DNA from 2 places in the Paenibacillus sp. 05T425 genome. Region 2 is predicted to be linked to the other one. Evidence: a T-box and tRNA genes for the amino acid it is inferred to sense, from the RefSeq annotation. Region 2 holds a T-box; the other holds one or more tRNA genes.
What was found. The T-box of region 2 lies ahead of metG (methionine--tRNA ligase). A T-box ahead of a tRNA ligase gene usually reads a tRNA of that ligase, here a tRNA-Met.
Positions count from the first base shown of each region.

Region 1 (3,411 bases), on a different contig from region 2:
CGAATGGGCGCTTTGCCCGCTTCCCTGACCGCTGCACAGCTCTCAAACACGCTCTGCTGGGTGAGCTTATCGCTTGCAGTGTCGGTTGCCTTCGCATCGACTAAACTGTCTGTATGAGCAATCTGAAGCGAAGTACCGTCTGAAACGAATAGAATGTTTCCCAACTGATCCGTACGATATACTTCTGTACCTTGTTTCTTAAGCCTACCCAGCACCTCGTTCGTAGGGTGGCCGTAGTTGTTCGTCCCCGACTGGATAACCGCATACTTCGGCTGAATCTTCTTCAACCATTCAGAAGAGGTTGACGAGTTAGAGCCATGATGACCAACAAGCAGCACATCTGCTTTTAAGCTGACGCCAGACTTCATGATATCGTTCTCGCTCTCCGCTTCTGCATCGCCGGTTAGAAGAAAAGAATGCTTCCCGAAGCTTAGCTTTACGACCGCACTCATTTCATTCGTATCCTCATAGACGGATACAGGCGCGATCATGAGAACCTCGACATCCTGCTCCCATTCTAGCGACAACCCGGCTTTCGCCGTAGAGATCTTTAACGACTTCTCCTTAATCGCCGTCAGTACATCTTCGAATGTCTTTGTATTGGACTGAACCTTCGGCATATAGATCTTACCTATATCGAAATGGCGAATGACCGCATCCAAACCGCCAACATGATCCGCATCGGGATGCGTGGCGATCAATATATCGATTTTGTTTATCCGCTGACTTTGGAGGTATGCGACTATCTTCGCTTCTTCGCTATTATTCCCGCCATCGATAAGAATGGTTTTGCCCTTCGGACCTATAATAAGCTGTGATGCGCCTTGTCCGACATCAATGAAATGAACGCTCAGCTTGCCAGCCGTATCCACCACCTCGTCATTGTTCGCAGGTGCAATCTGGCAGGCAGGCAATAGTATCAAAATGATGCCCATTAACAAGCAAAGCACTCGTGTTTGTAATCTCGTCATTCCTGTCTCCTCGTCTCTACTGCTTGTCTAACCCTTTCAAGAAATAAGACAGCCTGATCTCAACCTCTTCTACCAAAACATCTTTAATTCGTGAATCACGTTCAAACTTCCATTTCTCGTAGTATTCCGGTTTCATATAAACGTAAGTATTGTAGGAACCCATCTTGAACGAAACTTTATACCCTTCGAACTTGCCGCGCGACATGCCTGCTCACGATCCTTTTCATATGGTAATGAATGAATGCCTTCTCTCTTCTTATTATACTATCTCATATTGTCATAGGTTGTCACCAAACAAATGTTCGACAAATATCTCTATCAATAAAAGACATCTATCAAGAAAAAACTCCCTCTTCTCAGCTGCGGTTCACAGATAAGAAAAAGGAGTTTTATGTACGTCAATCATATAGTCCGATAAAGGATGCCGAGGACGGGAATCGAACCCGTACGGTGGTCACCCACCGCAGGATTTTAAGTCCTGTGCGTCTGCCAGTTCCGCCACCCCGGCATGTGTGTAAAAAAAGCTTGCAAATGGTGGGCCCTGAGGGACTCGAACCCCCGACCAATCGGTTATGAGCCGACCGCTCTAACCAACTGAGCTAAGGGCCCTCGAAAAACGCCGGTTGACGTTGAGATCGAAAGGTTGGTTGCGGGGGCAGGATTTGAACCTGCGGCCTTCGGGTTATGAGCCCGACGAGCTACCGGGCTGCTCCACCCCGCGACGTAATTCCATTTGTTAAAAAAGCTTTTTTTGAAATGGCGACATCAATTAATATACTATATATGCATATTTCAAGTCAAGCAAATTATTCTAATTTTCTTCAGAATCTTTTCTAGCCGATCCCGTTTTATGGTAAGAACCTTACTCCGTAACGTCCCTTGCGCGATTTGAATACTTCAACCTCACGCGGACATTCGTAGCCGTATACCCACCAATCGTTCTCCATCCTCCTTACAAGGCATCCCGCTTGGAATTTGGTCTCGTACAAACGCACCCAGTATACCCACCTCATATTGATTCCTCCTACTGTTCGCGATCTCCTGCGTTTTTCTATTCTGCAAGCGTGCTTGTAGCCATAGAATACCCCAAAATCGGAAATTCTTATCTTTTCATGCATTCGGGTATACTTGAATCATAAGATCTTTTCAGGAGGCTGGTGGACATGAAATATGGCATTGCGGTTTTTCCCGATAAAAAGGTGCAGGAAGCTGCCGATCGATTACGAATTAGACATGACCCTCATTATTCGCTGATCCCCGCCCATCTGACTGTTCGTGAGGCTGAATCGTGGAGTGATGAGAAGCTGGCTGCAGCGATCGCTCATCTGGAAGCTGTATCAACCGCCCTATCACCCTTTACGATTGCTTTCAATCGGGTATCCTCCTTCTTCCCGGTCAGTCATGTGCTGTATATGGCGCTGGAAGACCCTTCACCGATGGTTCAGTTGCATCAACAGGTTTGCACCGGTCCGCTCGCGTTGGAAGAGCAGCGTTACGTCTACACGCCTCATTTGACGTTAGCCCAGCAACTGACAGCCGATGAGCTGTACGATCTATACGGCAATTGGCGAATGAACAAGGTGAACCTCACCTCCACGATCGAGAAGCTGACCTTATTACAGCAATCAGACAAAGGGACATGGAAACAATTACGAGCCTTCGACCTCAAAAAAACATAAAGAGAAGCCTGCACACGACGCAAAGTCGGATGCAGGCTTCTCTACTTTCTTATTATTGCTTAACCCATGGGCATAGGCCGAGAGATGCCGCCGTCACCCATGCCGCCGGTAGGATCGGTCTTCAGCTTCTCAAGCGTAGCATTGCCGCGCGTCTCCCACTCGGCGAGTGCTTCCTTAACCGTCTTCTCTTCGGTAAGCACTTGTTGGAACAATTCGTATCCAGGTGACTGGGCTTCCCAAATGCCCGGTTTCTCGCGGTAAATCTTCTCCTGATCGGAGCTTACAGGAGGAAGCGGTTTAAGCGTCGTGAATGCATCCATGTTGTACTGCAAACCGCCGATCGGCGTCAAGAACTCTTTGCGCGCAACCATTTCGTACAAGCTTCTCGATTTCAGCTTCGCCCATTCCTTGCCGTTCGTGAACTTAATGAAATCCCAAGCGCCATCCGGATTTTGCGCTTTCGCGTTAATGCCCATTAGCGAGCTCAAGTAGATGTTGCCGCCTACGTCAGGGTTGCCAGGGAACGTAGGAACCGTAACGACATCCCAATCAACCGGAGTGTAGTCTTTGACCTTCGCCGCGTTATCCGAAGCTTTCTTCAGTTCGTTAATATAGTAGTACTCGCCAATCGTCATTGCGACTCTGCCTTTGATGAACAGATCGCCATAGAATGGATCGTTGCCGCCTTCTGCGCTAATCTTTTCATTCATTTGTTGAACGAATTCTTGCGTTGGAACGATCTTCTCTTTATAAAGATCCGC
Region 1 is NZ_JBFTLA010000003.1:505,385-508,795, reverse strand. It holds gene AC1DF0_RS08975 (MBL fold metallo-hydrolase) at 1-971, opposite strand, end outside; gene AC1DF0_RS08970 (hypothetical protein) at 988-1,176, opposite strand; tRNA gene AC1DF0_RS08965 (tRNA-Leu) at 1,394-1,479, opposite strand; tRNA gene AC1DF0_RS08960 (tRNA-Ile) at 1,504-1,580, opposite strand; tRNA gene AC1DF0_RS08955 (tRNA-Met) at 1,616-1,692, opposite strand; gene AC1DF0_RS08950 (hypothetical protein) at 1,820-1,984, opposite strand; gene AC1DF0_RS08945 (2'-5' RNA ligase family protein) at 2,135-2,650, shown strand; gene AC1DF0_RS08940 (ABC transporter substrate-binding protein) at 2,710-3,411, opposite strand, start outside.
Region 1: it encodes a tRNA-Met, which carries the amino acid that the T-box ahead of metG (methionine--tRNA ligase) is inferred to sense. The anticodon was not compared.

Region 2 (3,411 bases):
TTCTGATTTTGTCACATGAGAATGGAATGAAAGGCTGTAATAATTGAGCTAGATTAGCTATCATCTGAACGCATGCATGCAGCGTATGACCGCAAGCTTCGCGATTCTCATGCCATAAGACCCAAGGCTTATAATCATCAAAAAATTTGTTTGATAACCTCACATATTGAAAAATGAGCTCTAACGCTTCCTTAAGCTGTCCGGCTTCGATCAATGCGCCTGCTTTTTCATATAACGTATGCAGCTCATTCGTTTGGATAAGGGTTAATCCCCCTTCGGGAACTCGGCCATTAAACGACTTTACTATAAAAGCTAAATTGCGATTGACGAAATTACCGAATGCGCCAAGCAACTCTCCGTTATGGCTATGAATGAACTCCCTCCACGAGAAATCCGTATCCCTCTTCTCCGGGCCATTCGCGATAAGAAAATACCGGATTGAATCCGGATGATAACGGCTTAATACATCCGGCAGCCATACCGCCCAATTATTGCTCGTCGAGAACTTCTTCCCCTCTAGGGTCATATATTCGCTAGAAAGGATACGGTCTGGCAGATGAAGTCCCCTTAGACCCAGGAGCAGCGCAGGCCATATCACGGTATGGAATGGAATATTGTCCTTCCCGTGAACATAATATGCCGTTATGTGCGCATGGTCCTTCGTCCAAAACGTTTCCCAATTACCGCCTGTTTTCGCAGCCCATTGTTTACTAGCAGACAAGTATCCGCTGACCGCTTCAATCCATACGTAAATCTTTTTACCTTCGAATCCTTCCACCGGTACGTCGACGCCCCATGTCAGATCGCGAGTCACAGCCCTATCCCGTAACCCTTCGGTCAAATATCTAGCAGTCATTTGCACGGCATTATCCTTCCAGCCCTTCGCTTGTTCCGCATATTGCTCCAGTTCCTTCTGGAATCGGGATAATTCAATGTAAAAATGCTCGGTAGACCTCTCTATCGGAGAATTGCCGCATATTTTGCACTTCTTATCGATCAGATTCGTTGGGTCAAGAAGAGATGAACAATAATCACATTGATCGCCGCGTGCTTGTTTTCCGCAATTCGGACATATTCCTTCCACATAACGATCGGGCAAAAAACGTTTATCTGTCTCGCAATACGTTTGCTGGACGGTCTTCTTGTATAAATAACCATGATCCAACAGTTTCAAGAAGATCTCCTGAACGATGCGATGGTGATTAGCATCATCTGTTCTTGTGTATAAGTCGTACGTGAAACCCATCTGCCGAAAACACTCAACGAACTCGTTGTGATAACGATCTGCTATTTCTCCCGGTGCGACATTTGTCTGGATCGCTTGCACTTCAACAGGCGTACCATGGCAATCGCTGCCCGAGACATACAATACTTGCTCTCCTTTGGCTCTGTAGTACCTAGCGATGACATCGCCTGGTATCAAGCTTGCTACTCTTCCCAAGTGCAAAGAACCATTCGCATAAGGCCAAGCTCCTCCAATAAATACTGCTGCCATCGTTTAACTCCTCCTTTTGTTTGAACGCAAAAAAGCTCCCATCCCATAAGGGACGAGAGCTGTGCTCACGTGTTACCACCCAGTTTCATTAATGCCTTCCGACACTAACCTTGTCAGGTACGCCGCCATTGGCGGTTATACCCTAGCACGTTAACGGGTGCGGGTTCCGGCGCAGCCTACTTCCGGTTAAGGGTTCGATGCGCAGCTCAGAGACCATATTCTCAAGGATATTCTTTGCCCCTTCTCAGCTGCCGGGGTTCTCTGTACAAAGACGTTGCCTCGATACTCTTTCTCTTCATCGCTTTTGTTCTGAATATTCAAGTTATTATGAATAGTACTGGATATGATTTCCTTTGTCAACGGCTAATTACACCCTAATTCAATCTCGATCAGCCGTTTTCACGGCAACTACCCTCGAAGCCGGCAGAACACCTGCTTTGGCAGTACCGATCAATCGGTTGCCGCCATCCATCTCAACGAGGAACTTCAAATTCAGCTTCATCGGCTTCGTAACGCGCTGAGTCCAACTAAGACGATTGCCGATTAGAACAGGATCGACGAACGAGACTGCAGCTTCATCGCCTTGCTTCGCTGTTCCGATGATTCCTCCGTCACGGGTAGCTATATGAAACGTAACTGCCAGCTTGCCAACCGGCGTCGCAATCGTTGCTTCCCATACTCCATCGAACAAAGTACCGTCCGTAGAAGCGGCAGCCTGCCGCGGCAGGTCTTCGATTGGAACTTCATCGTCGCCTTGACTATTGTCGTCGACTGGATCGAGTCCTTTATTTTCCCATACCGTTCCTCTTCTCTCGAACTCGAACAACATTTCGATGGCATGCGCAATTCGAGGCCCTAACTTACGCTCCACTATGTACAACGAAATGTCTAGGCCGGAAGTGACGCCGCCCCCGGACACCAGATTGCCGTCAACAACGATTCGAGCGTTCACGGGGATTGCGCCTGTCGCCCCAAGCGCGTCCATGCCGTACCTGTTCGTTACGGCATAGCGACCTTCCAACATCCCGCTCATTGCAAGCACTAAGGATCCTCCGCATACGGTGACGATCGTTACGTCACTGCGGTCCATTGCTTCCTTTACGAAGCTCGTTAGCTCGGTATTCGCCGCTCTCGCTAGAATTGCCGGGACGGATTGTTCCCCTTCTCCAGCCATATTGCCTGATGCCCCAGGTACAACGATAATACCCGCCCTTGAAGGATCAAGCGTTCCGCTAGCTTGAAGCGGCAGCCCGTTCATGCCGCTCATAACAAGCCTCGGCCCTTCGGCTGTCACCAATTCGACGCTGCAAGCTCCTCCCGAATACATCTCCGCTGCGCAGAAAACCTCGTAAGGCCCGATCGCGTCCATCAAATCGAAACCGTCGAATAATACGATTTGTACATGCATGCTGCTCAATGTGCGCTCCCCCTTTTTCCATATCGAATGACGACCTCTGCAACTAGGAGATTGGCTATGATAGCTCCATATACCCCCGCTGTATAACTTGTTTCATATTGCATTCCGAAGCCGTCGTTTAATAGCTTAGTTATGAAATGAACGAACAGATTGGTGAAGCAGAACGCATAACTTCGAATCATAAAGCCGCGATGTTGATCCATCCTTTTGCTCCTAACATGCACGATAGCCAATACCGTAATCGTCAACCAGATGATGCTCGTTAAATTGAATCCGATGCTGCTAAGCTTGCCGCCTGTAGAGTAAGGAGCCATATATCCAGCGGTTAAGCTCACGCCTGCTACAAAGAACACAAAGGCATAGCCATTTCTTTTGTGATACTTGCGGTGTTTGTTGTACATGAAGGACGAGAAATTAATCGCCCCGCTGAGCATAGCGAGACAACTAAACCACACATGAATATGCAATACGGTTAGCCATACCGATCGATTAGGCTGCT
Region 2 is NZ_JBFTLA010000008.1:115,605-119,015, forward strand. It holds gene metG (methionine--tRNA ligase) at 1-1,495, opposite strand, end outside; T-box leader at 1,541-1,803, opposite strand; gene AC1DF0_RS19470 (DJ-1/PfpI family protein) at 1,875-2,903, opposite strand; gene AC1DF0_RS19475 (DUF2306 domain-containing protein) at 2,909-3,411, opposite strand, start outside.